DNA from 4 places in the Promicromonospora vindobonensis genome. Region 3 is predicted to be linked to each of the others. Evidence: predicted binding sites of a transcription regulator. Region 3 holds the regulator's gene; each other region holds the start of a gene.
The links. The regulator LexA, encoded in region 3, represses DNA repair genes until DNA is damaged. The targets are predictions, from matches to a motif close to TCGAACANNTGTTCGA.

Region 1 (7,201 bases), 940 kb from region 3:
TCCGGCCTGCCCCTGCCTGGGTTCGTGGCGGCCACTCCCTATCTCGTCGGGCAAATCAGGTCCCCGGCGGCGGTACGTTTTGACCGTGTCCGCGCAGGTCCGGCCCGGTAGCTCGCTCCGGCCCGCACGAGCTGCCCTTACGACCACTGGAGACGATCCGATGCCCGCACGCCCGGCCGAGACGGCCGAACCTGACACCCTGTCCGAGTTCGGGCCCTGGGAGCCTCTCCTACGCGTCGTGCGCGAGGCGCACCCCGAGCTGTCCGAGTGGTCCGCGACCGTTGGCCCGGGAGCGATGGGCGGTCTTCCCGGCCCGGTCGGCGACCCGTCGGAGTACTACCTGAAGGTCATGGAGGCAGCGCGACCCCTGAACGATGCCGTGACCGAGGCCGGCCGATCCGACGTCTCGTTCTCCGTCCGAATCGGGCCCGGCGAGCACGTCCTCGTGACGCTCGCTGCTGAGTCGTCGAGCGCTGCCATCCACCGCAACTTCGGAGTCAACACCGCCGGGCACGTGGTGCTGACCGACGACGCCCGCCCCGAGCCGGTCCGGCGTACACCGCAGGACTACCCCGAGCTCCGGCCGGCGGCGTCGACCGACCCGGCGCAGCTCGAACGCGTCCTGCGGGAACGGATGCCGGACACCGTGGGCGCGAGCGAGCGTGACCTCGCCGCACTGGAGGAGCGCCTCGGCGAACCGTTGCCCCCAGAGCTGCGTGCGGTACTGCGTGCGACTCCTACTGCGATGAGTGACAGCGGCCCGCCCGACGAGGATGACGAGCACCGCTGGGAGCGGGGTGTCCGAGCGCTCGGTGGGATCGAGCTGTTCGAGCTCGACGGCATCGAGTGGGCCTCGCACGCGGACCTGCGCAAGGGCATGCCCTTCGACGTCATGGCCCGCAGCGCCGTGGTCACCCGGCCCGACGCGGCAGTACAGGGCCTGGTGGACTCGCCGCGGTGGCTGATCATCGGCGACCACGGTGGCGGCAGCGGCGACTGGGTCGCGATCGACCTGGCGCCCGGCCCGGCCGGACACGTCGGACAGCTCGTGGTGCTCGACCACGAGTCCGACATCGGTGCGTGGCTCCTGGCCGAGTCGTTCACCGGCCTGGTGCTCGACGGCCCCATCTCGCCACCCCGGAAGAACCCGGGCCACGAGCCGCCAGCCGTCGTGATGATCAACAGCGCCGAGAACATGACGATCGAGGCGGCGGCCACCAGCGACCTCGAGGTGCTGCAGATCGGCTACTGGGACAACGAGCAGGCCGACCTGACCCCGCTGCTGGGCCTGCCCCGGCTGCGCACGCTGACGGCACAGCCCGGCAAGATCGCCGACCCGTTGGTGATCGGAGGACTCGACCGGCTCGAATACCTCGAGATCGGTCTGACCGAGTGGCAGGCCCTCCTCGCGGCGGACGCCATCCCGGACACCCTGCTCGCGGCGGGGATCTCCGGGTACAGCCTCGACCGGGACCAGGTCGACGACGTCTACGACCGCCTGATCCGGAGCCGGGGCGGCAGAGCCCTCACCGCCGTAACGATCGAAGGACGCCTCAGCTGACCCGAGCGCGTCAGTAGCTGTTCGGCGCCTTGACCGACTCTGCCAGTGCCACGGCTCCAGGTTGCACCCGGACGGCCCGGCGAACAGCGGGTACACCCCGCGACGCGAACCGGTTGAGGCCCGGGTCGTAGTTCCGGAACCTCACGTCATAGGTGCCCGACGCGCTTTCGAAACGCTTGGAGTTGTACCGGTACGCATTGAACGGCTTCGCCCCGGTCGCCGGGTCCTCAACCATCGGCTTGTCGATGCCCGTGGTTTCCGACTCATCAGTCCTTGAGGCTACGACCTACGCGTTCGATCCCTTGACCGTGCGTGGGAAGCCCGGAGTCAGGCACGCTGCGGAGCGCCGAGAGCACACGGTCCGGGTCCTGGGGGTCGTAGATCTCGATCCGGTGCTCGGGATAGCTGGCCTGCGCCCAGAGATCGAAGGTGGCGCTGAACTCTCCCGCAACCGGATGCCGAAACTGCTTGGTCCCGGAGATGCACTCACCGACGCGGCCCTCCGACCAAAGTGCCGCGAACGCCGGGTCCTTCATCACGAGCTCTCCGACGAGTGCCGCGAGGGCGGTGTCGTCCGGGTGCTTGCCGCTGATCATCCGGTGATAGGCGACGAGCTCGCCGGCTTCCTTTGTCCAGTCGGGATACAGCGCACGGGAGCGGGGGTCTAGGAAGAGCAGACGCGCCATCGACGGTCGCTCGCTCGCGATGCTAGGCGCGGACAACGGCAGGTGCGGCGCAACGAGAGCGTGCCCGAGCCGGTTCCAGGCGAGCACGTCGTTGCGACGCCCGAGGAGCAGGGCAGGGCGATCGGTGATGAAGTCGAGCATCGCGAGAGCTGCCGGGGCGGCGACCTCGGCGGGTGGCACCCCACGGCCTCCCGTCGAGGACCTCGCTCTCGACAGGTCCAGCAGGTGCTCAGTCTCGGTGACGGTGAGCTGAAGAGCCCGCGCCACCGCGAGGAGCACCTCGTCCGAGGCGTGCCGGCTGTGACCTTGTTCGAGGCGGGTGTAGTAGCCGATGCTCACGCCGGCGAGCTGCGCAACTTCCTCGCGCCGCAGTCCGCGCACCCGTCGACGGGCACCGTAGCCGGCGAGCGGGGTGTACTCGGGCAAGAGCTCGGCACGCTTGGCGCGAAGGAACTCACCGAGGGGGCCGGGACTCGTCATACAAGAAGGCTACGTACGTCGTTCTTGGCTAACCATTCCCTGTGATGAGTAGGAAAAAGGGGTATCTGGAAGCCGGTCGCACCCCGGCTGACGATGGCCGGCATGACATCGAGAACGCCGCTCCCTATCTATGCCCTGGCATTGACCTCGTTCGCGCTCGGCACCGCCGAGTTCGCCCCGAACGGCCAACTGCTGTCGGTCTCTGACGGCTTCGCCGTTCCGGTCGCCGATGCGGGGCTGATCACGACAGGGTTCGCAGTTGGCGCGACCATCGGCGGTCCGCTCGTCGCAGCGGCGACGCTCCGGGTGCCGCACAAGCGACTCGCCGTGCTACTCGTGTCGGTCTTCCTGGTCGCGAACGTCATCACCGCGCTCTCCCCCACGCTCCTCGCCGCTGTCATCAGCCGCGCCGTCGCGGGCGTCGTCCTGGGCACGTTCATGGGGGTCGCGGTCACCATCGCCAGCGACCTCGTCTCCGCGGCCCGACGCGGTCGCGCGATCGCACTGGTCTTTTCGGGCCTGACGATCGCGAATGTGCTCGGCGTGGTGATCGGCAACCTCGCCGGCAACGCCTGGGGATGGCGGAGCGTCTTCTGGTTCGTCACCGGTCTCGCGATCGTCTCGCTGATCGGCCTCGTCGCGGTGCTGCCCAGGCGGACCGAGGCCGGCGCCGCGCAGTCCGGGAGCGTCGGTACGGCGCTGCGGACCGGGCGGCTCTGGATGACGTACGCCGCGATGGCTCTGGCTTATTCGGGCCTGTTCACCATGTTCACCTACATCGAGCCAATCCTCCAAGAACGCACGGGCGTCTCGTCCGACAACGTGGTCTGGCTCCTCCTGGTGTTCGGCGTCGGACTTGTCATCGGCACCCACTTCGCGGGCAGCTTCGCCGACCGCTCCATCCGCGCCACCACGGTGACCGCGATGATCGCGCTCGTCGGCGTCCTCGTGGCGTTCTCCGTCCTCGACACCAACCTCGTGGCCGTCATCGTGCTGCTTCCCCTGCTCGGCGCCGCCGGGTACGGGATGGTTCCGCCGTTGCAGTCGTTCGCCGTCGAGATCGCCCGGGTGACCTCACCGTTCATCTCCGCCCTCGCGGCGGCGTCGTTCATGGCAGGTGTAAGCCTGGGCTCCGCCATCGGGGGCGAGATCCTCCGCCAAAGAGGCGGTTACGACGTTCTTCCGCTCGTCGGTGCCGGACTCACCATGGTCGGGCTGATCCTCTTCCTCGTCGTCACCACCGTGCACCAACGGGTCGTCCGGGCAACCCTTTGACGTGCACGCCGCGCCCACCGGGCGAGGTGCGGTCCAGCGGTCGGATCCGCCAGGAACGCGGGTCTCCGCCTGGCATACGGCGGCCGGATCGTCGCCGGTCCGCAATATCTCAGACCTCACAGGCGTCTTGAGAATGCCGCGAAGGGTTATCCACAGGTTTCAATGAGCGCGTGCCAATCGTACGGTTGTTCGAGATAATGGGTCAGCGGACAACGGCGAACGGGGCAGGGGGTGGGTACGGATGGGTCAGTCGGCGAACGGCACGCCCGGTGGTCTGCCTCGTGCGGGGTCGATCGAGGAGGTGTTGGCTCGGATCGAGGACGCGGTGGGTGACCTGGCGAACCTGGCCGGTCCCGGGGTGCTGGATGGGTGGGACGCGCCGTCTGTTGCCCGGTTGGTGGAGGCGCATGCCCGGGTCCGTCGGGTGGCGGGTCGTTTGGATGGTGTGCGGTACACGTTGTTGCCGCGGATCGAGGCCGAGGGTTCCTGGCGGTCGGGTGGGATGGCGCGCACGTTCAGGTCCTGGTTGCGGCTGCAGGAGGGCGTGTCCGCATACACGGCGGGGAGGGATGTGACGATGGCGCGCCGCCTGGCGACCGCGCTACCGGTGACGCGGGAGCGCCTGGTCGCGGGGACTCTGGGTGTGGACCACGCAAAAGTGATGACCGAGGTCGCCCCGACCAGCCAGACCCGCACGGACGCGTTGGCGTGGCTGATCGACACCCGCACCGGAGAGACGACCACGCCGGAGCGGTTCATCCAGACCGTGCCGGTCGACTTTCCCGACCCGGCCGACGACCCGGACGGGGCCCGGACCCGTGAGCTGGTCACGCAGGTGCTGGAGGGCGCGGTCACGCAGGGCACCCTCGTCACGGGTGAGGGTCTGGTGCTGCGGGAGGCGGGCTGGTTGAACGCGGACCAGTTTCGGGTGGTGGCGCGCCGGTTCGCGTCGGTGACCGATCCGGACACCGATGACGTGGAGGACGACAAGGCCGCGGCGGGGGAGTTCTTGGACCTGTCGAAGACGTTTGGTGGGTATCACGTCGCGGGGTTCTTGACCGATGAGCATGGTCTGCTGGTCTCGGCGGCGGTGAACGCGGTTATGGGCGGTCCTGCCGCGGAGGACTCGAGGACGCCTGCGCAGCGTCGGGCGCAAGGCCTGGCTGACGTGGCCCGCATGGTGCTGGACACGAACCAGGCCTCTCCGGGGGCGGCGATCGCGCCTCATCTGAATGTCACGGTGTCGTGGACGGAGCTGGTCACCCAGGTCATCCGCACCCGTGACGGGTTGTGCCTCACCTGCGGACAGACAGCACCGGGCCGCGGCGCCCAGGCCGGCACTCCAGGCGGTGGCGTGGCAGGCGCGAGCAACCCCGGTACGGCCGGTGGAGGCGCAACCATCTGGGATGCAACCAGCACGGGCGGGGGCGCGACGGGCGCGGCGACGATGTCCGGGTTGTTGTCGACTGGCGGTCCGGTGTTCACCGAGACCCGCGGGCGGGCGCCGCGGGCGTTGGTGCGCCGGTTGGCGTGCGACAGCGCCGTCACGAGGATCGTGTTCGGACCCGACGGTGCCGCACTGGATGTCGGACGTGCGCGACGGACGGTGACGGGGCAGATGCGTCGCGCGGTGATCGCCCGTGACGAGCATTGCGTGTATCCGGGGTGTGACCAACCGCCGTCGCGGTGCGAGGTCCACCACGCGGTGACCCACTGGGCCGATGGTGGGGAGACGTCGGTCGCGAACAGTGCGTTGCTGTGCTGGTTCCATCACCAGCTCGTCGACACGCGTGGCATCACCATGCACTGGACCGGGAAGCCCACGACCGACACGCCCGGGATGCTGATCGAGACCGGGTGGGCGTTCACCGACGCCCGCGGCCACCGCATCCACCTACCCCAAGCCATCGACACCCCACCCCCAACCACCAACGACCCCCAGGACATCGACCCGACCGCGGAGCCACCGCCGGACACCGAAGCCGCCTGACCAGCAGGCCGCCGCCTCCGGCGAGGCAGGCAGGCCCGCAGCCTGACCAGCACAGCAGGCGCTCGAGACCCGACTACCGGACCGGTCCCCCTTGGCGGACCGGGTGATGCAGGAACACTCCACGCCCTGAGCCCACCCACCAGCCCCGCCTCGACCCAACCGGCGCGACCCAGCCCGAGAACAGCCCGGCTCAGCCCCGGCTAACCCCGCAACCGCGCCGCCAGGCCCGTCGCCCGCCGCGCCCGCCGCTCGACCGCCGCCCGCACCGCGTCCGGGGTGCCGACGACCCGCACCCGGCGCCGCGCCCGCGTGACCGCCGTGTAGAACAGCTCGCGGGTCAGCAGCGGTGCGGCCTCGTCCGGCAGCAGGACCGTCACCGTCTCGGCCTGGCTGCCCTGGCTCTTGTGCACGGTCATGGCGTGCAGCGTCTCGACGTCACCGAGCCGCGAGACCGCGAACGACGCGCCACCCACGTGGGCGCGCAGCCTCTCGCCCTCGGCGACCACCACGCCGGTATCGCCGTTGAACAGTCCGAGGCCGTAGTCGTTGGCCGTGATCAGCACCGGCCGCCCGGGGTACCACTCCGCGCCGGCCGCGGCGCCGAGGTAGGCGCCGGAGGCCTCGCCGAGCCAGCGCTCGACCTGCCTGTTCCAGTGCGCGACACCCCACGGGCCCGCACGGTGGGCGCAGAGCAGCCGGTGCCGTTCGGCCATGGCGAGCGCCCCCGCCGCGTCGCCCGCCAGCGCCAAGCCGCGCACGTCGAGGGCGTGCCGCGTCAGCTCGTCCTGGAGACCGGTGAGTCCGGCCTCGTCGTCGGGGTGCACGAGCTCCACGACGCCGTCGCCGGCCGCCAGGACCGCGAGCACCGCTTCGGGGTCGCCGCCCTGGATCGCGGCGGCCAGCCGGGTGATCGCGGCGCTCTCCGAGCGGTGGTCGGTGACCAGGGCCGCGACGACGTCGCCGTCGCGCTCACCGAGCCCGGTGACGAGGTCGGCGAGGACCGCGCCTGCCTCGACGGAGGCGAGCTGGTCCGGGTCGCCGACGAGCACGAGCCTCGCGTCGGGGCGTACGGCCTCCAGCAGCCGGGCCATGAGGGTGAGCGAGACCATGGACGTCTCGTCGACGACGACGACGTCGTGCGGCAGGCGGCCCACGCGGTCGTGCCGGAACCGGGTGCTCGACCCGGGCCGCCAGCCCAGCAGCCGGTGC
Region 2 (7,201 bases), 1.6 Mb from region 3:
GGAGCCTACCGGCGGCGCTTGGGCTGAGCGTCATGTCCCTGGTGATGTCCAGGGACGAGCTGCGCCGAACCGGCCGTCGCGGCGGCCAGCATGCTCTCGTCCGCGCCCTCGGCGACCAGGCCTGCACGCAGGTCCATGACCTTCTTGGTGTGCGCGGCGATCTTGGGCTCGCCCTGGCGCAGGGCCACGTCCAGCGGCGTCGCCAGGAAGATGGACGACGTCGCACCCACCGCGATGCCGACGAACAGCGACAGCGAGATGTCCTTCAGCGTGCCGGCACCCAGGAGGAAGCCACCCACGAAGAGGATGCCCGCGACCGGCAGCAGCGCCACCACGGAGGTGTTGATGGACCGGACCAGCGTCTGGTTCACCGCGAGGTTCGCCCGCTCGGCATAGGTGCTGCGGGACTGCTCGGTCAACGCGACCGTGTTCTCACGCACCTTGTCGAAGACGACCATCTTGTCGTAGAGCGAGAAGCCGAGGATGGTCAGGAAGCCGATGATCGTCGACGGCGTGACCTCCCAGCCGATCAGGGCGTAGACACCGGCCGAGACCAGCACGTCCGCGAGCATCGCCACGATGGCGGCCACCGACATGCGCCACGCCCGGAAGTAGGCGGCCATGAAGACCGCCGCCGCGATGACGAACACGACGGTGCCCCAGAGGGCCCGCATGCTGACCGACTCGCCCCACGTCGGACCGATGAAGTTCGACGTGACCTCGGTCGTCTCGACCCCGTAGGCCTGCGCCAGTGCTTCCTGCACCTGGTCGGTGCCCTCGGAGTCGAGCTGCGAGACCTGGACGCGGACCGCGTCCGGGCCCACCTGGCTGACGAGCGGTTCCTCGCCAGGGGCGACCTCACCGACGGCGTCGAGAGCGATGTCCTCGTCCGTGCTGGACACGCCGGAGACGGTGAACTCGGAGCCGCCACGGAAGTCGATCCCGAGGTTCAGCCCCTGGAGCAGGATCACGAGAATCGACGCAGCCGAGAAGAGGCCGACGATCGAGAACCAGACGCCCCTCTTCTGGATGATCGGGTAGGACCGGCGCCCCGTGTAGAGGTCGTTGCCCCACTGGGCGAAGCCGCCGCTAGCCATCAGTGCTTCTCCTCGTTCTGAGCCGCTTCGGCGGCAGCCTTACGCTCGGCGGCACGCCGCTCCGCGATAGTCATCCTGCGGCCGTCGTCGGCAACGCGCGGCGCCGAGGCGACGGACTGCGCCGAGACGAGCTCACGCTCCCGGTCCGGCGTGCCAGCGGAGGGGGTGTCCACGGCTGCGGCCTTCGAGCCGGCGAACCGCCCGGCGCCCCGGTACCGCGGCTCGACGTCGAGGCGGTCGGGCGAGAGACCCGACCACTTGTGGCCGTCCCGGAAGAACGGGACCTTGGCCAGCAGCTCCATGACCGGGTGCGTGAACCAGATGACCACCATGACGTCGATGATCGTGGTCAGGCCGAGCGTGAACGCGAAGCCGCGCACCCCGCCGACCGTCATGAAGTACAGGATCACCGCGGAGAGCAGGTTGACTGCCTTGGCCGCATAGATGGTGCGGCGCGCACGTAGCCAGCCACGCTGGACGGCGAGCCGGAGCGACCGTCCGTCACGTAGCTCGTCACGGATACGTTCGAAGTACACGATGAACGAGTCGGCAGTGAAGCCGATAGCCACGATCAGACCTGCGATACCGGGCAGGGAGAGGCGGTAGCCCATGCCCCAGCTCAGGAGCGCGATGACGACGTAGGTCATCGCACCGGCGACGATCAGCGACATCACCGTCAGCAGGCCGAGCGTGCGGTACTGGAACAGCGAGTAGACGACGACCAGCGCGAGGCCGATGAGGCCTGCGAAAAGGCCGCGCTGCAGCTGCTCGGCACCCAGGGTGGCCGAGATCTGGTTCTGGCCGTTCACGTCGAACGTCAGCGGCAGCGAACCGAAGCTCAGCTGGTTGGCCAGCGTCGCCGCCGAGTCGCGGGTGAACGAGCCGGAGATGACCGCCTGCCCGTTCGTGATCGGCACGTTGCTGCTCGGCGCCGAGACGATCAGGCCGTCCAGCACAATGGCGAACTGGTTGCGCGGCGGCTCGAGCGGCGTCAGGCGCTCCGTGGTCTCGCGGAACTTCGTCGTGCCCTCGGAGTTGAAGTCGAGGGTGACGCCCCACTCGTTCGAGACCGTACCGTTCGCGCCGGGCACCAGGCCGGAGGCAGCCGAGGTCAGGTCGGTGCCGTCCACCTCGACGGGACCGAGGATGTACTTGGCCGCACCGGTCTGGTCACACGTGACCAGCACCCGGTCCGGGTGGTCGCCGCCACCGCCCTGCAGGTTCTTCGGGTCGGTGCAGTCGAGCTGGTCGAAGAGCTGCTGGACCGCCGGCGTGACCTGGGCGAGGTCGCTCGGGTCCGTCGGGTCGACGTCCTTGGCTTCCTCTGCGGCCTTCTTCTCGAGCTCCGCCCTGCTCTGGTCGCCCTCGGCGTTCTCGTCACCCTTGGCACCGGCGTCGTCGCCGGAACCCTCGGGGGAAGCGGACGGCTGCGCCGTCGGGATCGGGTTGCCCACGGTCAGGACCGGGCGGAACTTCATCTGCGCGGCCTTCGAGATCAGCGCGATGGTCTCGTCGTCGACCTCGCCCGGGATCTCGACCACGATCTGGTTGCTGCCCTGGCTGGCGATCTCGGCTTCGGTGACGCCGTTGGCGTCCACCCGCTGCCGGATGACACCGATGGCCTCTTCCATCGCCTCCGGGGTCACCTCGGACCCGTCGGAAGTGACGGCCTGCAGGATGATCTGGGTGCCGCCCTGGAGGTCGAGTGCGAGGCCAGGGGCCAGGCTCGCGCCGTCAGGATTATCGCTCGACTTTCCGTCGAGCTGCCAACCAGCCAAGAGGGCGCCGAAGGGCAGCAGGATCGTCAAGATCGTCAGGAGCACGATCGTGCGAACCGGCCGCGAGCGCCGGGTGTCAGTCGCCAACGTCTGTCTCTTCTCGTGTGCGCGCCGGGGTACGTCCGACGCGGGTTCGGCGCCGTCCGGGTTCACCGGACGGCGCAGCCGTCACTTGCCGTCCGCGTCAGCGTCCCGTCGCTGCTGCTCCCGGTACTCGCGCTTGGCGGTGTCCAGGTCTGACAGGTCGTCGGGAACGTCCGTCGCGTCGGGGCTGATCGTACTTGCCGTTTCGCTCTCCTCTGTGACGTCGGACTCATCGGCCGCGTCGTCGGTGTCCGCGTCGTCGGCGACGGGCTCCTCGACCTTCTTGGAGATGGCGGCACGGAGCCACGTGGTGGGGCTGCCCGGGAAGGACTCGATGGTCACCTGGTCGGTGGACTCGTCGACGTCGATCACGGTGCCGATCATGCCGGAAGCCGTCATGACCTTGGTCCCGACGGTGATGTTGTTGCGGAACTCCGCCGCCTCACGCTGCTGCTTGCGCGTACGGGACGACATGAAGAACATCACCGCGAGCAGGATCGCGATGAGGATGAGCATTGTGGGGTCCACGGTGGATGGTCCTGTTCGATTGCTGGGTCGGATGTGCTGCACTCACGTGCGTCGCGCAAGTACGACGAGGATCCAACCCAGTGTAGTGCTCGGGGTCGAATCCTCGGACGTCCCCGGCGAGGGGCGCCACAGGAACAACGTCAGGGGCCGGGCAAAGTTCCCGTGTCGGGGATGTCGGGGCCGCGTCCAGCGGGTTGCGTTGGCGGGGTGAGCCCCAGGTGCTGCCAGGCCGCCGGGGTCGCCACGCGGCCGCGCGGGGTGCGGCCGACCAGTCCCTCGCGGACGAGGTAGGGCTCTGCGACCGTCTCAACGGTCTCCGCCTCCTCGCCCACGGTCATGGCCAGCGTGCTGAGCCCCACGGGGCCGCCGCCGAACCTCGTGCACAGTGCGGTGAGCACTGCGCGGTCGAGGCGGTCGAGTCCGATGGGATCGACCTCGTAGACCTCGAGGGCCGACTTCGCGGCGTGCAGGTCGAGTCGGCCGTCGCCGCGCACCTGGGCCCAGTCGCGCACGCGGCGCAGCAGCCGGTTGGCGATGCGGGGGGTGCCGCGTGAGCGGCCGGCGATCTCGTGCGCCGCTGTGTGCTCGAGGTGCACGCCGAGCAGCCCGGAGGAGCGCAGGATCACGCGCTCCAGCTCCTCGGGCGAGTAGTAGTCCATGTGGCCCGTGAACCCGAAGCGGTCGCGCAGCGGGGCCGGCAGGAGGCCCGAGCGCGTGGTGGCGCCGACGACGGTGAACCGCGGGAGCGCGAGCGGGATCGCCGATGCGCCGGCGCCCTTTCCGACGATGACGTCGACCCGGAAGTCCTCCATCGCGACGTACAGCAGCTCCTCGGCCGGGCGGGCCAGGCGGTGGATCTCGTCGATGAACAGCACGTCCCCCTCCTCGAGAGAGGACAGGACGGCGGCGAGGTCTCCCGCGTGCTGGATGGCGGGGCCGCTGGTGAGCCGCATGTGGGCGTCCAGCTCGCCGGAGATGATCATGGCGAGGGTGGTCTTCCCGAGACCGGGCGGACCGGACAGGAGCACGTGGTCCGGCGGGTTGCCGCGCGCGACCGCCGCCTGCAGCACGAGGGAGAGCTGGTCGCGCACGACCCGCTGGCCGACGAAGTCGTCGAGCCGCTTGGGGCGGAGCGCTGCCTCTGCGGCGCGCTCGATCTCGTCGGCGCTCGGTGCGACGATCCGATCCCGCTCCCCGGTCGAGCCGGCCGGGACCTCACCCACGATGGCCTCCCAGCAGGCGCAGCGCCGAGCGGAGCGTGCCGGCTACCTCGTCGGCGGCCACTGCGTCGGTCCCGGCTTCTGCCAGGACCTTCGCGACGGCGTCGTCGGCCTGCTTGGCCGGCCAGCCCAGGCCGGCCAGTGCCTCCACCACGCGCTCGGAGTGGTCGGCGGCAGCGCCGAGGGCAGGGCCCGCCGAGACGTCCGCGACCGGCGCCCCGGACGGGAGGCCGAGCCGGTCGCCCAGCTCCAGGACGATGCGCTGAGCACCCTTCTTGCCGATGCCGGGTACACGGGTCAGCGCGGCGAGGTCCTCGCCTGCGACGGCACGGCGCAGCGCGTCCGGTGTGTGCACGGCGAGCATCGCCAGCGCCAGGCGCGGCCCGACGCCGGACACGGTCTGCACCACCTCGAACACGTCACGCTCGTCGGGGTCCCCGAACCCGTACAGGGTCATCGAGTCCTCACGAACCACCATGCTGGTCGCTACCCCGGCCGTCTCGCCGACGCGCAGCCCGGCCAGCGTGGTCGGTGTGGCGTGCACCAGGTAGCCGACGCCGCCGACGTCGACCACCGCTCGGTCGAGGCTCACGTGGGCAACGGTTCCCGTCAGCGAGGCGATCACGGGCTCCCCCTTCTGTGCGTCCGGGCACGGTCGATGCCCTCCGGCAGCTGAACCTGCCGAGACCCGATCGAACGTTCGTGCGAGGAGCCTAACAAGGCCGGGCGCACCCGGAAGCGGGCCACGCCGCCAGCCCGCCGACTGCAGACTTGGTTGCGGAGCCGGTGACCCACTGCAGAGTTGGTTGCGGGTGCGGGGCCTCTAACCGCAACCAAGACTGCACTCGGCGGAAGGGGCAGCAGCCAAGTCTGCACTCGGCGGCGGCGCCCGGACCGGTGAGATGCCGGCGGGCCAACGCTGGCGGGTCAGCGTCAGTAGGTCAGCTCCAGCAGGTCGCCACCAGCAGGTCAGCGCTGCAGGTCAGCGCTGCAGGTCAGCGCTGCAGGTCAGCGCTGCAGGTCAGCGTCTCGGGCGTTGCTTGGCCGCCTGCTCCGCCGCCGCCCAGGCCCGCTGTGCCGGCGTGAGCTCGTGCCGGTCGCCGCCCTGCAGGGCGCCGGCCGGACGCCACAGGTGACAGACGGCGAGGGCCAGCGCGTCGGCGGCGTCGGCGGGCTTCGGCGCTTCGTCGAGGTCGAGGATGCGCGTGATCATCGTCGTGACCTGCGCCTTGTCGGCCCGCCCTGAACCGGTCACCGCCGCCTTCACCTCCGACGGCGTGTGCAGCGCGACGGGCACGCCCCGGCGGGCGGCAGCCACCATGGCCAGGCCCGCCGCCTGGGCCGTCCCCATCACGGTGCCGACGTTGTGCTGCGCGAAGACCCGTTCCACGGCGACGACGTCGGGTACGTGCTCGTCGAGCCACTCGTCGAGGCCGTCCGCGATCTTCAGCAGGCGCAGGTCCGTGGACAGGTCGGCGTCCGAGCGGATCACTCCGACCGCGACCATCCGCGCCCGGCGTCCGGGCAGGGAGTCGACGACGCCTACGCCGCACCTGGTCAGGCCGGGATCAACACCGAGAACGCGCACGGAGGAACCCTCTCACGCGCGGTCGCGGTACCCCCGCAGGCTCGGCGGGGCCGGGACTACTCCTCCTCGTCGAGCGCTGCCATGACCTCGTCGCTCGCGTCGAAGTTCGCGTAGACGTTCTGCACGTCGTCGCTGTCCTCGAGCGAGTCGATGAGGCGCATGATCTTGCGAGCGCCCTCGACGTCCACCTCCACCTGCATGGAGGGGTGGAAGATCACGTCGGCGGAGTCGTACTCGATGCCGGCGTCCTGGATGGCCGTACGCACCGGCACCAGGTCGGTGGCCTCGGTCAGGACCTCGATGACCTCGCCCTGGTCGGTGACGTCCTCAGCACCGGCGTCCAGCGCGGCGAGCATGACCTCGTCCTCGCCCACGCCCTCTGCCTTCGGCACCACGATGAGGCCCTTGCGGGAGAACAGGTACGACACGGAACCCGGGTCGGCGAGGTTGCCGCCGTTGCGGCTGAACGCCAGGCGCACCTCGGAGGCCGCGCGGTTCTTGTTGTCGGTGAGGCACTCCACCAGGACCGCGATGCCGTTGGTGCCGTAGCCCTCGTACATGATGGTCTGGTAGTCGACGGCGTCGGCGCCCTCGCCCGAACCACGCTTCAGCGCACGCTCGATGTTGTCGTTCGGCACAGACGACTTCTTCGCCTTCTGCACCGCGTCGAACAGCGTCGGGTTGCCGGCGAGGTCGCCGCCGCCCGTGCGCGCCGCGACCTCGATGTTCTTGATCAGCTTCGCGAAGAGCTTGCCGCGCTTGGCGTCGATCGCGGCCTTCTTGTGCTTGGTCGTGGCCCACTTGGAGTGACCTGACATACCTCTACCTGACTCCTTGCATTTCCGATGGCACTTTCAATGGCGTCGAACGGTAGCGGGGAATCCGCTCAGCCGCCCGCAACGATGC
Region 3 (7,201 bases):
CTCCGACACCGGCGTGTTCAACACCATCGCCGGATGGGTGGGCCTCGGCCCGTACCCCTGGCTGCAGGACGCCACCAGCGCCATGCCGTCCCTGGTCCTCGAAGCGACCTGGGCGGCGGCCGGCGGGACCGTGATCATCTACCTCGCCGCACTCGTCGGGGTGCGGACCGAGCTCTACGAGGCGGCCGAGGTGGACGGTGCCGGCGTGTGGCGCAAGATCTGGCACGTCACGCTGCCCCAGCTGCGCGGAGTCCTCTTCATCACCCTGATCCTGCAGATCATCGGCACCTCGCAGGTGTTCCTCGAACCGTTCCTCTTCACCGGCGGCGGCCCCAACAACGCGACCCTCACCATCCTGATGCTGATCTACGACTACGCCTTCGGGAGCAGCCTCGGCGGCAACTACGGGGCAGCGACAGCCCTGAGCCTCATGCTCGCGGGCGTCCTTGCCGTCCTCTCCGCGGTGTACTTCCGCGTGACCCGACCCTGGAGCAGCTGACATGGCAGCGAACGTCCGGATCCCGGCCCCCGCCCGCCGGCGCACCCCGGAGACCGTCGAACGGGGCATCGTGTCGTCCCACGACCGGCGTCGGCCGAGCGTGCGGGGCTCCCTCTGGGTGCTGCAGGGCGGCCTGCTGACCGCTCTGGTCGTCGTCGGGCTGGGGCCGATCCTCTGGCTCGCGAAGGCCGCCGTCACCCCCACCCAGGAGACCCTGCGCGATCCGCTGGGGCTGTTCCCCACCGGCGTCGACTGGGCCAACCTCGCCACCGCATGGAACCGCGCGGAGATCGACCACTACTTCGTCAACACGCTGATCGTCGCGGCGGGCGCCTGGTTCTTCCAGATCCTGGTCGCCACCACCGGCGGCTACGTGCTGTCGGTGCTGCGGCCGCGGTACGGCAACGCGATCTTCGCCCTCGTGCTGGCGACGCTGTTCGTGCCGTCCGTCGTGCTCCTCGTGCCGCTCTACCTGACCATCCTCGACGTGCCGATCGTGCACGTCAGCCTGCTCAACACGTTCTGGGCGGTCTGGCTCCCCATGGGCGCCAGCGCGTTCAACGTGCTCCTGGTGAAGCGGTTCTTCGACGGCCTGCCCCGCGAGATCTTCGAGGCCGCCCGCGTCGACGGCGCCGGACCCTTCCGGCTGCTGTGGAGCATCGTGCTGCCCATGTCCAAGCCCATCCTCGGCGTCGTCTCCGTGTTCGCCGTCATCGCCGCCTGGAAGGACTACCTCTGGCCCATGCTGGTGCTGCCGGACCCGGCCAACCAGCCGCTGTCCGTCAGGCTGCCCGCCATCGCCCCCTACCTGGAGCTCGACGTGTTCCTCGCGGCGCTCGCGATCTCGACGGTCCTGCCGATCGCCCTGTTCCTCGCCTTCCAGCGCCTGTTCCTGAGCGGGGCCGGACTGGGCGGGGCGGTCAAGGGGTAGCGCGACGGGTGACGGCCTGCACCTGTGGACGACGTGGGGTGCATGTCGGTGGCCCGGCCTAGGATCGAACGTGTGACCAGCCTTCCCGACGCACCTGCCGCCCCCACCGCCGACGAGCGGATCCCCGACGTCGACGAGCTCCTCGACCTCGCTGTCGGAGAGCTGGGCGGTGGGCGCAGGGACGGCCAGCACCGGATGGCGGTGGCCGTCGGCGAGGCCATCGAGAAGGGCGAGCACCTGCTCGTCCAGGCGGGCACAGGCACCGGTAAGTCGCTCGGCTACCTGGTGCCCGCCGTCCGGCACGCGGTGGCCGCAGGGAGCAAGGTGATCATCTCGACCGCCACCCTCGCGCTGCAGCGGCAGGTCATCACACGTGATCTCCCGCTGGTGGCCAAGGCGGTGGCGCCGCAGCTCCCGCGCGAGCCACGTATCGCGCTGCTCAAGGGCTGGCACAACTACCTGTGCGTGCACAAGGTCGGCGGCGGCTACCCCGCCGACGAGCCGACGCTCTTCGACCTGCCCGGCGGCGAGGACCACCCGCGGACCGAGGACACGGCGGGGTCCGGCGGGGCGCGCGGCCGTCGCAAGGACGACGGCGCCACGCTCGCCGACCACGTCCGCCGGCTGCACGAGTGGGCGGGGGAGACGGAGTCGGGCGACCGCGACGACCTGGTGCCGGGCGTACCGGACCGGGCCTGGCGCCAGGTGTCCGTGACCGCCATGGAGTGCCTGGGCGGCAAGTGCCCCATGCTCGCCGAGTGCTTCCCGGACAAGGCACGCACCATCTCCCGCGACGCGGACGTCGTGGTCACCAACCACGCGATGCTCGGCATCGCGGCGACCGGCAGCCCGGGCATCCTCCCGGAGCATGACGTCGTGGTGGTCGACGAGGCGCACGAGCTCACGGACCGGGTGACGTCGTCCGCCACGGTGGACCTGTCGATGGCCTCGGTGGAGAACGCCGCACGGCTGGCCCGGCGGCACACCGGAACGAACACCGACGCCCTCGACCAGGCGGCGCAAGCCCTCGGGACCCTGCTGGTGACGGCGCCGGCCGAGCGGTTCCCCGACGGTCTGCCGGACGAGCTGCGCGCTGCGGTCGGCGCGGTACGGGACGCGGCGCGGGAGGTGCTGAGCACGCTGAAGCCAGACACGGGCGGCGGCAAGGGGCAGGCCGCCGGCCAGCCGGAGCCGGGGCTGAAGATGGCGCAGGGCGCGATGCTGCAGCTCTTCGAGACGGCCGAACGCATGGCGTTCAAGGACACGACCGCCGACGTGCTGTGGTGCTCGCGCCCCGACAACGGGTGGGGCGGGTTCGGCGACAACGTGACGCGCCTGCACGCGGCGCCGCTGCACGTCGCCGGCCTGATCCGCATGCACCTGCTGGGGGAGGCGACCGGCGTGTTCACGTCGGCCACCCTGGCGCTGGGGGGCACGTTCGAGCCGGTGGCGGGCACGCTTGGCCTCAAGGGCGAGGACGCCCCGCCATGGCGCGGCCTGGACGCAGGCAGCCCGTTCGACTACCCCCGCCAGGGCATCCTGTACGTGGCGCGGCACCTGCCGGCGCCCGGCCGCGAGCCGACGACGGAGGCGCAGCTCGACGAGATCGCCGAGCTCATCACGGCCGCCGGCGGCCGTACGCTCGGCCTGTTCTCGTCCCGGCGTGCGGCGAACGCGGCCGCCGAGGCCATACGCGAGCGGCTGGACTTCCCGATCCTGGCGCAGGGCGACGACCAGCTACCCACGCTGGTGCGCCAGTTCGCCGAGGACCCGGCCGCGTGCCTGTTCGGCACGCTGTCCCTGTGGCAGGGCGTCGACGTGCCTGGCCCGTCGTGTCAGCTCGTCCTCATCGACCGCATCCCGTTCCCCCGCCCGGACGACCCGGTCAAGGCGGCCCGCGCACGGGCCGTCGAGCAAGCGGGCGGCAACGGGTTCATGGCGGTGTCAGCGCAGCACGCCGCGCTGCTGCTCGCGCAGGGCGCCGGGCGCCTCGTGCGGAGCATGGACGACCGTGGTGTCGTGGCGGTCCTGGACCCACGCCTCGCGACCGCGCGGTACGCCTCGTTCCTCACCCGCTCGATGCCCGGGTTCTGGCCCACCACGGATTCGGCGCTTGTCCGCGCCGCGCTGGCGCGGCTCGACACATAGCCTGGACACATGTCAGCCCTCTCGGACGTCCAGGGCGCGCAGCCGTCCGGCTCACGCACCACCAAGCTGGCGGTAGTGGGTGCAGGGGCGGTCGGCTCGACCCTCGCCTTCGCCGCGCTCACCCGGGGCTCGGCCCGGACGATCGCCCTCCACGACGTGAACCGGGCAAAGGTCGAGGCGGAGGTGCTCGATCTGCAGCACGGTCTGATGTTCACCCCCCAGGCGCAGGTGGTCGGCTCGGACGACGTTGCGGTGTGCGCGGGGGCGGACGTCGTCGTTGTGACGGCCGGGGCGAAGCAGAAGCCCGGGCAGACCCGGATCGACCTCGCCGAGGCGACCATCGGGCTGATGCACCAGATCCTGCCCGGGCTGGTGGACGTCGCGCCGGACGCGACCTACCTGATGGTGACCAACCCCGTGGACGTCGTGACCTACGCGGCGCTCAAGATCTCCGGTCTGTCGCGTGAGCAGCTGTTCGGCAGCGGCACCGTCCTGGACTCGTCGCGGCTGCGTGGTGTGCTCGCCCAGCGCTGCGGTGTGGCCGTCGGGAACGTGCACGCGTACATCGCAGGGGAGCACGGGGACTCGGAGATCGCGCTCTGGAGCTCCGCGACTATCGGTGGTGTCCCGCTGCTGGACTGGGCGCCGCTGGGCGGCAGGCCGCCGATCGACGGCGCGGTGCGCGCGGAGGTGCACCACGAGGTGGTCGACTCGGCGTACCGGATCATCGCGGGCAAGGGGGCGACCAACTACGCCGTCGGTCTGGCCGGGACCCGCATCATCGAGGCTGTCCTCAAGGACGAGGGGCGGATCATGCCGGTGTCCTCGCTGCTGGACGACTATCACGGCATCAGCGACGTCTGCCTGTCCGTGCCGTCACTCGTGGACCGGCGCGGCGTCACGGACAACGTGCGGGTGCCGATGTCCGACGAGGAGCTGGCCGGCCTGCGTACCTCGGCGGACAGCGTGCGGGCGGTCCAGAAGCGCTTCGGCTTCTGAGGACGGGCCAGGGGGAGACGACGACGGGGTTGTGCTCCGCTGGAGACCCAGCAGGAACACAACCCCGTTCTCGTCGCGCGTGTCCGGCCCCTACAGGCTGCGGAGCACCGCTACCACGCGGCCCAGAATCTGCGCCTCGTCGCCCGGGATGGGCTCGTAGGCCGGGTTCTGGGGCAGCAGCAGGACGTGCCCGTCCGCCTGCTTGAACGTCTTGACCGTGGCTTCGCCGTCGATCATGGCCGCGACGATCTCGCCCTGCTCGGCAACGTTCTGCCGCCGCACCACCACCCAGTCCCCGTCGCAGATCGCGGCGTCGACCATCGAGTCACCGGCGACCTTGAGGAGGAACAGCTCGCCGTCCCCGACGAGCTGGCGGGGGAGCGGGAAGACGTCCTCGACGACCTGCTCGGCAAGGATGGGCCCGCCGGCCGCGATCCGGCCGACGAGCGGCACGTACGACGGCGGCGGGGTGCTGGCGTCGTCGGGCACCGAGCCACCCCAGTGGACCTGGCCGCTACGGCGCGGCTCGGGCCAGTGGATCTCGCCGCGTGTCGGCTTGTCGACCTGCTCGGCCATGGGCTCGACGAGCTCCATCGCGCGCGGCCGGTTCGGGTCGCGACGCAGGAAGCCCTTCTTCTCGAGCATCTGGAGCTGGTGCTTGACGCTCGACGGGCTGGCCAGCCCGACGGCCTCGCCGATCTCACGCATCGACGGCGGGTAGCCCCGCGTCTCGAACGACTGCCGAATCGTGTCCAGCACGAGGCGCTGCCGTTCGGTGAGGCGGTCTGTCGGCGAGATCGTGTGTACGTCAGCGACCGCCTTGTCGCCCGGCGCGTCCAGCGTGGCGACACCCGAGAGCGCCGTGTCGACGGCTCTCGTGTCGCTGGTCCCGTCCCGTCCCGTCATGCCCGTGCCCCTCCCGTTCCGACAAATGTTCTCCCATGCGCGACCCACTCTAGATCACAAACTCGCTCGGCTCAAACGAATGTTCGAGCGTGTCTCGACATCGGACGGTGTCCCGTGCTACACAATGGTACGGGCGTTCGACGAACGCTTGTATGAACGACAAGAGCTCAGTCACTCTTCGAGGAGGGGCCATGGGGGACGTGATCCCGCTGCGGCAGTACACCCCGACGTATGGACAGGCGTTCGTGCCGCCGTACGGCCGGGCGTATGCACAGGCGTCCGGGCCGGCCGCGGCCCCGGCGTACCGGCCGGCCCGGGAGCGCACGATCGCCGACCGGCTGGGCCTGGCCGGCCTGCGGCTCACCAGGCGCGGCCGCGCGGCGCTCGTGCTGCTGGCGATGCTCCTGCTCGCGCCGATGATCACCTGGGGTGCGACCGCCGTCGCCAGCTCCCCCGGCGAACCGACGGAGGTCCGGGTGCACGCGGTGCAGCCGGGTGAGACGCTCTGGGGCTACGCCACGGAGATCGCGAGGCCGGGCGAGGACGTCCGGCACGCGGTCGCCCGGCTCCAGGACCTGAACGAGATGTCGTCGGGCACGGTGCGGGTCGGAGAGCTGTTGCTCCTACCCAAGGAGTGACGAGAGACCACAATTCGCCGTCAAATGGCGCGGCGATGTTGCATGGGGGTGGTTTGCCCGCTTACGGTCGGGGCGCGACCGGAGGCCTCCGGTCGGTGGTCGACCACGCAGGAGTGAGCATGCACTGCCCGTTCTGTCGCCATGCTGACTCGCGCGTGGTGGACTCGCGGACCGCCGACGACGGCCTGTCGATCCGGCGCCGGCGCCAGTGCCCGAACTGCAACCGCCGGTTCACCACCGTGGAGACGGCCAGCCTGTCCGTGGTCAAGCGGTCCGGCGCCACCGAGCCCTTCAGCCGCGACAAGGTCGCGGCTGGTGTGCGCAAGGCGTGCCAGGGGCGTCCGGTGAGCGACGACGACCTCGCCATCCTGGCCCAGCGTGTCGAGGAGACGCTGCGGAGCAACGGTAGCGCGGAGATCGACGCGTACGAGGTGGGCCTCGCGATCCTTGGCCCCCTGCGGGAGCTCGACGAGGTGGCCTATCTGCGGTTCGCGAGCGTCTACCAGTCGTTCGACTCGCTCGAGGACTTCGAGAGCGCCATCACCTCGCTGCGCGCGGAGCGCGCCGAACGGGCGGCCGCGCAGGCCTGAGGGCCCGCGTGGAGCTGCCGCGCGGCCGGGCGCCGCTGGCCGGGCGGCTCGACCGTGCCCAAAAATGTTGGCACCTGGTTGTGCGGTAGTGCAGGCTGGGCGGCGACGGACCCGATCGAGGGACCCCCGAAACAAGAGGAGGTGATCGGTGTGACGGACGAGAAGCCCAATGCCGAGGCGGCAGAGGTCGAAGCCGAGGGCGTAGAGGAGCCCAAGGTGCCGACCGCGCCGAGCAAGGACGCGAAGGCACGGTTCAAGGAGGCGCTGGACCGCAAGAACTCGGCGCAGCACCGGACCGCAGCCGGCGACGTGAACACCGGCGCGGTGCACGGTTCGGAGACGACCGGCCCCGTGCAGAAGATGTTCCGCCGCAAGTCCGGCTGATCCTCGGTGGTGGAGGCCGCTGACCAGGTGTTTGACCTGGTCAGCGGCCTTTGTGTTGCTCACCGAGCTGCGGGTTCGTTCGTTGAACGAGCGAAGCCCAGGTTCT
Region 4 (7,201 bases), 910 kb from region 3:
GTGCTGCGCCTTCCGGGCGAGGTTCCGTGGAGCCTCGCACTCGTCGGCCTGATCGCCGTCGTCGCTGCCCTGCCCCTCATCGCGATCCAGTCGCTGTTGTCCATGCTCTTCAAGTCGTTCGCCGCCCCGGTCGCAGTCTGCTTTCTCGGCTGTGTACTCGGTATTGCAAGCGTGACGTCGACGGCCCTCCGGCCGGCGTCGTACGTCGTGCCCCAGGCGCTGAACACGCGGGCCCTCAACCTCGGATCCACGGCAATCGCGGAGTCGGGCGGGCTGACGATCGCGGACACGCTGCCGATACTCGCGAGCGCCGTCATCGGGGCTGCGGGCGTCGTCGTGCTCGCGCTCGCGGCGATCAGGTACGTCAAGCTTCGGTGACGCAACAACGATGACGCCGTCGCCGTCGGGATTGGGCGCTGTCGGGGTCGGCCGGATGCCCACATCCTGCAGACGCGGGTGCTCTCTCGCGCCACGAACCAGGGAACGCCCGCGTCTGCGCCGGGTGGGCAGCGACCACCACGCGGTCGCAGTCGTGCGGGAGACGGCTAGCTAAGACGGCTAGCTCGTGTCTGTGTCCAGGGGCAGGCGATCGCGCTGGTCAACGAGTCCTGGCCCGGACCAGGACCGACCTCGCCGCCGTCAGACGTACAGGTCACTCCCGTGACCTGTACGTCTGACACGTGCCGGGTCTGGTGCTACGCCGCGGGGTAGTACTCGTCGAACGCCTGTGACTCGAGCTGCCAGCCGAAGGACCGGCTGATCTTGCCGTCGGCGATCTCGTAGACATAGAGCCTCGGCACGACCAGCTCGGGCTTGTCGGTCCGTGCATGCTTCTCGTGGACGAGCAGGGCGACGACCGCGTCGCCGGCGACCAGGACCGTCGGGGGCGCCGCGAACGTGATGTTGCCACCGCTCAGCTCCTGAAGGCGCCGCATGACCTGCAGCGACTCCTCGGGGCTGCTGGTCTCGCCGGAGAGCTCCGAGCGACCCGCGGTGTAGGACGGCTTGTTCTCGGCGTAGAAGCTCGCCATGCGGGCCAAGCCTTCGGGGCCGCCGTCCCCGTAGGCGGCGTAGTAATCGGTCAGGAGCTGATGGTTCTCGGATGCCGTTGCCATGTTCACTCTTCCTCGTGCTGGGCAACTCATGCTAGCCGGTTGGCTATTAGGGTTAGCCGCGTACCGATCGTACGAGCCGAGGTGGTGAGCGTCAACGTGGTGGGCAACGGCGTGGTGAGCGTCAACGGGTGGCTCGCGTCGCCGCAGTCAGACGACGGTGCAGCCCCCGTCCACGGGGCGACGGCACCGCTGTGCCAGCTGCTGTGCCATCTGCTGTGCCAGCAGAGAGGCCCCGAAGGGGGGCGGCCCGGACGTTGGTCCGTCCCGCCAGTCCGCCAGTACCGTCAGTCCGCCAGTACCGTCAGTCCGCCTCCCCCTGTCCCGTGCGTCCCGTCAGTCCGTCCTTCTGGTCGTGTGGTTGTCAGAACGGTGGTTCGTCGGGGAAGAGAGGCGCCCGTGCTGTGGCCGGCGAGCCCTGGGTAGCCGCTCTGTCGGTCTCGGCCTCAGTCGCGGCACTGGCACTGACCCCGGGCCCGGTGGCAGGCGCGTTGTGACTGACGGTGGGCGCGTGTTGCCCGAGGCGCGCGCGGGTGTCGTCGGTCAGGCTGGTGATGTCGTTGCTGACGCGTCCGGTCGGGCCGGGTCGGGGCGCCGTGGTTCCGACGGCCGGCGCGGGAGGTCGGGCGGGCTGCGTGGTCTCGGGCCCGTCCGTCGGATCGGTGGTCGTGGGCGGGCGGGTGTAGAGGTGTCCGGTGGGTGCTGTCCACGTCGTGATGCCGGTCGCGGGGTCACGAACGGGGGTCCAGCCGTGGTGAGTCTTGGCCAGGTGATGTGCCCGGCAGAGGGGCTGGAGGTTCTGAGCGCGTGTCTGTCCGGGTGTGCCGGGTGGTTGGGCGGCCGGGTCGAGACCGTGGTCGAACGGGACGATGTGATCCAGGTCGGCCCAGCGGCCATGCCGGTCGCACTGCGGGAAGGCGCATGCCTCGTCCCGGGCTATCACAGCCTGACGGAGGACCTTGCCGGGTTGGTACGTGGTGGTCGAGTAGTCGGTCAGGATCCCGCTGACCGGGTCGGTGACAAGCCGCTGCCAGGTGGCGTCGGTGGCGATCTGCGCGGCGAGGTCGGCCGGGATCGGCCCATAGGCGTCCAGCTGTCCGGGGGTGTCGTCGAGGCCCAGGAGCATGCTGGCGGGGACCGTGACGCGGATCTGAGGCTTGACCGGGATCACCCGCACGCTGGCCCCGTCGCAGGTGCACCCACCACAGGTGCATCCCGACGCGGGCACGGTCGTGCGAGGCAGCGCGGAGCCCTCCGGCGCGGAACCCTCCGGCGGGCCGCAGGGGGCCTGGGGCGGGACGACGAGGCGACCGGTCGTGATCGCAACCAGAGCATCGGCCCGGGCCTGTGCCAGGGTTCGGGTTGACCCGGGGGCACGGCGTAGGGCGTGGGCCGCCTGCTCGATCGCGTCCCAGACCGCGGCGGCGTCTGTCGCCGGCAGGTTCGCGCTGAGCCACGCCATCGCGTTGTCGGCCGGGTCCAGGAACACCGCACGGCGTTTCATCGCCTGCTTGATCACCTCCGTCTTGCCGTGCAGGCGGTTGGCGAACTGGTTCATCTTGTCCCGCAGCCACCGACGGGTGTGGTCGGGCGCCTGCGGGAGGTACCGCGTGATCGCTTCATGGCGCTCCTCGGTGCTCAACGGGTTCCCGCTGCGCAGCAGGATGTCGGCCTTCGCGGTATCGATCACCGCGTCGTGCAGGGCGGTCAGGACCTGGGGATGCTCGGCCAGGCCGGTACCCCGGGCCAGGTGCTTGTTCGCCTCGGTCTGCGGTATGCGTAGCCGGGCGCTGATCTCTGCAGCGGCAGCGTTGTGCTCCTCGGTCCAGGACCTGCGCCGGGCGATCTCGCCCAGGGCTCGAGACTGCATCGCGGTCGCCCACGAGACCACCTCCTGCCAGCGCGCCGCCACGTCCAGCAGCACGTCGTCCCCGAGGTGAGCAACCTCGACCTTCGCCAACGTCTCGACCAGGCCTGCACCGACGGCAAGACCATCTAGCCCCTCCGTCGGAAGTCCCGCCGTCCGCGTGCTCGCGATCGGCATGCCAGCCGTGGCGGTGCCGCCAGTCGTGCTGGTTCCGTCCGTGGTCACAGCCGCGCCAACTGGTTCGTGACCGCGCCACGACACCGTCGCCGTCGGGAGCGCGCCCTCCCCGTCGATGGAGACCGAACCCCAGCTGCAGGTGGGCGGGGGTGGCATCTCCGGCGCACTGCGGGTCGCCGAAGCAGAGGTCAGGGTGGCTGACGAGCCCAGGGCACGGCCCAGCGATCGTTCCAGCACGGTCGTCAGGGCCTGGCCCGCGTCGGTGCTCTCGAGCATGGCTACACCCCTCTCGCCGACAACGATATGGCTCTCGACGATGGAATCCATCGTCTACCCATCGAATATATGTTCGGTCGAGCACCGTCGCACCCCCAGTTCCTCGGCTGTGGAAAACCCACGAGCCGCCAGGACCATGAACTCACCGACTCTGTCCGCGCCCACCGACGTCCCCGCAGAGCGCTGCTAACATCCGGATCGTGACTCCTCTGCGTTCCGTCCTGCCGCCCCCGGTCATCTGACCGGAGCGGCACCACGACCGGCCCGTGCGGGCCGGTCCAGGGGCGTGCTCCACGACGATTCCCCGTCCCTCGGACAGGCCGGCGCGATGCGGTCCGGCCAGGAGCACACATGTCATCCACTCGAACAGGGCTACTTTCCGTATGCCTCGCCGGGATTCTCTGGGGCACCGGCGGCCTCGCGCTCGAGATCCTTCGTGACCACTCGTCGATGACCGTCCTCACGGTCAGCGCCTACCGCATGCTCATTGCTGCGATCGCGCTGGTCGCGGCATCTCTCGTCCTGCGAAGAGGCCCCCAGCTCGTCGCGCTGGCGCGGGCGCACCCGGGGCGGGCGGCCGTCGTCGGCCTCGGGACAGGCGCCTATCAGGCCCTCTACTTCGGGTCCGTGGCCACCGCCGGCGTCACCGTAGCGACGGTCGTCAGCCTTGGCCTCGCACCGGTCCTCCTCGCGGTCGTCGACCTGCGCCGTGCCCGACGCCGGACGGCGGCTCGTGGCACCGTCCGTCTGGGCCTGGTCGTCGGCGCAGCGTTGTCCGGCCTGGTGCTGGTCAGCGCGGCATCAGGGGCCAGCGCCGTCGGCACGCGGCCCGTGCTCGGCCTGCTGCTCGCCGTCGCGTCCGGGTCCGTCTACGCGGCGACGACGGCGCTCGGCGGCACGCTGCTGGCGACGGACGGCGTCGACCCGTTCGCCCTGACCACCGTGGCGACGACGGCGGGCGCCGCAGGGCTCGTCCCCGTGGCCCTGGTCGGTGGGGGACCGTTCCTCCCCAGCGACCCGGTCACGCTCGGCACCCTCGCCTATCTCGGGATCTTCACGATGGCGCTGGCCTACGGGCTTTTCTACGCGGGCCTTCGCACCACGCGCAGCGGCGCGGCAGTGGTCGCGACGCTGCTGGAGCCGGTGACGGCGGCGGTAGCGGCAGCCGTCGTGCTGGGGGAGCGGCTCGGGCCGCCGGGGATCGTCGGCTCCGTGCTGATCCTGGCCGCCGTCGCGGGACTGGACGAGTAGCGCACCTCAGGCGTAGGACCAGCGTCCGTCCTGGTGCGGCTTCTGCTGTGCCGGGGCGGACGCGCCGCGCTCGACGGCCGCCACCTGGCCGGTGTTGTACTGGTCGGCGATGTACTGGCTGAACTGGCCGGAGTCGGCGGTGTGCGAGCTGTCCACGTAGTCGTAACCGGTGTGCCCGGAGTATCCGCCGGGTGCGGCGGCGTGGGCGCCCGCTGGTGCCGCGTAGGCGGTGGCCGGCGCAGCGGTGTACGCCCCCGCTCCGTAGGCGTGCGGCTGGCCGTAGTCCAGCTCCGACCCCGCCGCGTACTGAGCCTCGTAGCCGGGCTGGTGCGCCGCATGCTCGTACCCGGCCTGCCCGTGCCCGGCCTGCGCGTGCCCTGCCTGCCCGGCACCCTCGTGCCTCGCGTCCACGTAGCCAGGGGCCGGTGTGGGCCGGTAGGCCGGATAGGCACCTGTGTTGACCTGCTGTGCGGACGGTTCCCACCGGTCGGTCTGGGGGTTCGGCGCGTCGAACGCCGGGGCGGTGGTCTGGGCGGCGGTCTGCTCCGCGTACTTCAGCGCCGCGGCCTGCTGTGCCGCCGCCTGCTGTGCCGCGAACAGCGCGGAAGCGCCGGCGTCGGGCTGCACGCCGTTCAGCTCGCCGTGGATGCGCCCGGCGAGGTTCGCGGCGATGGCGAAGCGCAGCGGCGCGAGGGAGTCCACGGACATGGTGCCCGTGACCGCAGGGGGCGGAAGGAACGCGAAGACCTCGTCGTCACCGAGCCGCAGGCCCTGGCCGAGGGCGGCGTTCAGGGTCTCCTCGAGCAGGAACTCGGCGCGGCCCTCCTCGCCCTCGAGCTCCGCGAACATGGCGTCCATGGAGCTCCAGCGGCGCTCCATGGTGCCCTCGACGGTGTCGAGGAACCACCACCCCTCAGGGGACTCGAGGAACATGTCGCCGAAGCAGGACGCGAAGCGCGGGGTCTTCTCACCGGCCCCGATCCACGACCAGGACGACAGCGCGAACTCGTAGGCGTCAGGTGCGAATTCTCGGATCAGGTGCACCCTGCGCATGTTGCCATGCTCACACTCCGAGCAAAAGAGGCGTACTGGACACGTAACGATTCGGCTCGGGTGAAAAGCCGAAGTGTTTTCCTGCCGGAAACACGTGGCGGCCCGTCGAAGAGCGCCGCTACGGTCTCGCCATGGAGCACAGCGGACAGTACGACGACGGCGGGAGCGGGCAGACCGCGAGGGAACCGGCAGCGGTCCGGAGCGCGACGGACCAGCGCACGGTCGACCTGCGGGTCCAGGAGTACTACGCCGGACAGACCGGCTGGGACGAGCACGCCCGGCTCACCACCCGCACGGCGCAGGGCCCGGTCGAGCACATCAGGACCCAGGAGCTGGTCCGGCGGCGGCTCGCCCCGGGCGCCCGGGTGCTCGACGTCGGTGGCGCCACCGGGGTGCACGCCGCGCCGCTGGCGGCCGACGGCTACGACGTCCTGCTGGTCGACCCGGTCGCCGGCCAGGTCGCCCGTGCCGCGGAGCACGGCACCTTCGAGGCGCGCGTCGGCGACGCCCGCGACCTGGGCGGGGCCGGCCTGGACCTGGGCGACGACGAGTTCGACGCCGTGCTCCTCCTCGGGCCGCTCTACCACCTCGCCACCCGCGAGGACCGGGTGCGCGCGCTCCGCGAGGCCGTCCGGGTGACCCGTCCGGGCGGCACCGTGGCAGCCGCAGGCATCACCCGGCTCGCGGCGCTGGTCGGCGGCGGCTACGAGCTGTTCCCGCCTGCGGCCTGGCAGGCGGTGCTGGAGCACGGCGTGGCCCCGGACGACATCGCGTTCCCCGCAGCCCACTTCCACGACGCCGCGGAGCTCGCCGCCGAGGCTGCCGACGCAGGGCTGACCGACGTCGTCGTGCACGGCGTCGAAGGACCCGCAGGCGGGGCGCTGGAGCGGGTGGCCCTCGACGCCCCGGAGGCGCCCGCCCTGATCGATGCGGCGCTCACACTCGCCCGCACCCTGTCGACCACCCCTGGCGTGCCGGACATGAGCCAGCACATCCTGGCGATCGGTACTGTCGCGCCATGAGCTCACAGCCGGACGCGGCACCCGTGCCGAGGACCGATCCACCGCTGGCCGCCGACGAGGTGGCGATGCTGCGGTCGTTCATCACCTTCTACCGCGCCACGATCCGGCGGCAGTGCGACGGCCTGACGGTGGAACAGCTGCGCACGCCGCACCCGCCGTCGACCATGACGCTGGCCGGGATGCTCAAGCACCTCGCCTACGTCGAGGACGTGTGGTTCAACGTGCGGCTGGCGGGCAACGAGCCGGCCCCGCCCTGGGACACCGTGGACTGGGCGGCGGACGCCGACTGGGACTGGCACAGCGCCCTCGACGAGAGCCCCGAGCAGCTCACCGGCCTGTTCGACGACGCGGTCGCGACCTCCGAGCGGATCCTCGACAAGGTGCTCACCGAGACGCCGCCGCCCGGGGCGGGCGTCCTGGACCGGAACGCCGTGCGGGAAGGG

Region 1: the regulator LexA is predicted to act here: its motif matches at 4,180-4,195, upstream of ACFS27_RS16945 (HNH endonuclease signature motif containing protein).
Region 2: the regulator LexA is predicted to act here: its motif matches at 5,400-5,415, upstream of ruvA (Holliday junction branch migration protein RuvA).
Region 4: the regulator LexA is predicted to act here: its motif matches at 3,494-3,509, upstream of ACFS27_RS17055 (HNH endonuclease signature motif containing protein).

What each region holds. Positions count from the first base shown of each region.
Region 1 covers NZ_JBHUOG010000002.1:844,230-851,430, reverse strand. Annotated here, with positions in the region: gene ACFS27_RS16965 (hypothetical protein) at 1-83, shown strand, start outside; gene ACFS27_RS16960 (SMI1/KNR4 family protein) at 161-1,561, shown strand; gene ACFS27_RS16955 (helix-turn-helix domain-containing protein) at 1,828-2,727, opposite strand; gene ACFS27_RS16950 (MFS transporter) at 2,830-4,002, shown strand; gene ACFS27_RS16945 (HNH endonuclease signature motif containing protein) at 4,244-5,992, shown strand; gene recD (exodeoxyribonuclease V subunit alpha) at 6,193-7,201, opposite strand, start outside.
Region 2 covers NZ_JBHUOG010000002.1:205,493-212,693, reverse strand. Annotated here, with positions in the region: gene secF (protein translocase subunit SecF) at 6-1,097, opposite strand; gene secD (protein translocase subunit SecD) at 1,097-2,962, opposite strand; gene yajC (preprotein translocase subunit YajC) at 3,044-3,487, opposite strand; gene ruvB (Holliday junction branch migration DNA helicase RuvB) at 3,628-4,710, opposite strand; gene ruvA (Holliday junction branch migration protein RuvA) at 4,703-5,332, opposite strand; gene ruvC (crossover junction endodeoxyribonuclease RuvC) at 5,729-6,295, opposite strand; gene ACFS27_RS14165 (YebC/PmpR family DNA-binding transcriptional regulator) at 6,352-7,113, opposite strand; gene pdxT (pyridoxal 5'-phosphate synthase glutaminase subunit PdxT) at 7,182-7,201, opposite strand, start outside.
Region 3 covers NZ_JBHUOG010000002.1:1,784,709-1,791,909, reverse strand. Annotated here, with positions in the region: gene ACFS27_RS21255 (carbohydrate ABC transporter permease) at 1-499, shown strand, start outside; gene ACFS27_RS21250 (carbohydrate ABC transporter permease) at 501-1,430, shown strand; gene ACFS27_RS21245 (ATP-dependent DNA helicase) at 1,473-3,578, shown strand; gene ACFS27_RS21240 (L-lactate dehydrogenase) at 3,588-4,577, shown strand; gene lexA (transcriptional repressor LexA) at 4,668-5,483, opposite strand; gene ACFS27_RS21230 (LysM peptidoglycan-binding domain-containing protein) at 5,675-6,121, shown strand; gene nrdR (transcriptional regulator NrdR) at 6,241-6,711, shown strand; gene ACFS27_RS21220 (DUF5302 domain-containing protein) at 6,862-7,095, shown strand.
Region 4 covers NZ_JBHUOG010000002.1:874,157-881,357, forward strand. Annotated here, with positions in the region: gene ACFS27_RS17045 (ABC transporter permease) at 1-378, shown strand, start outside; gene ACFS27_RS17050 (nuclear transport factor 2 family protein) at 696-1,115, opposite strand; gene ACFS27_RS17055 (HNH endonuclease signature motif containing protein) at 1,477-3,432, opposite strand; gene ACFS27_RS17060 (DMT family transporter) at 3,784-4,683, shown strand; gene ACFS27_RS17065 (hypothetical protein) at 4,690-5,736, opposite strand; gene ACFS27_RS17070 (class I SAM-dependent methyltransferase) at 5,868-6,758, shown strand; gene ACFS27_RS17075 (DinB family protein) at 6,755-7,201, shown strand, end outside.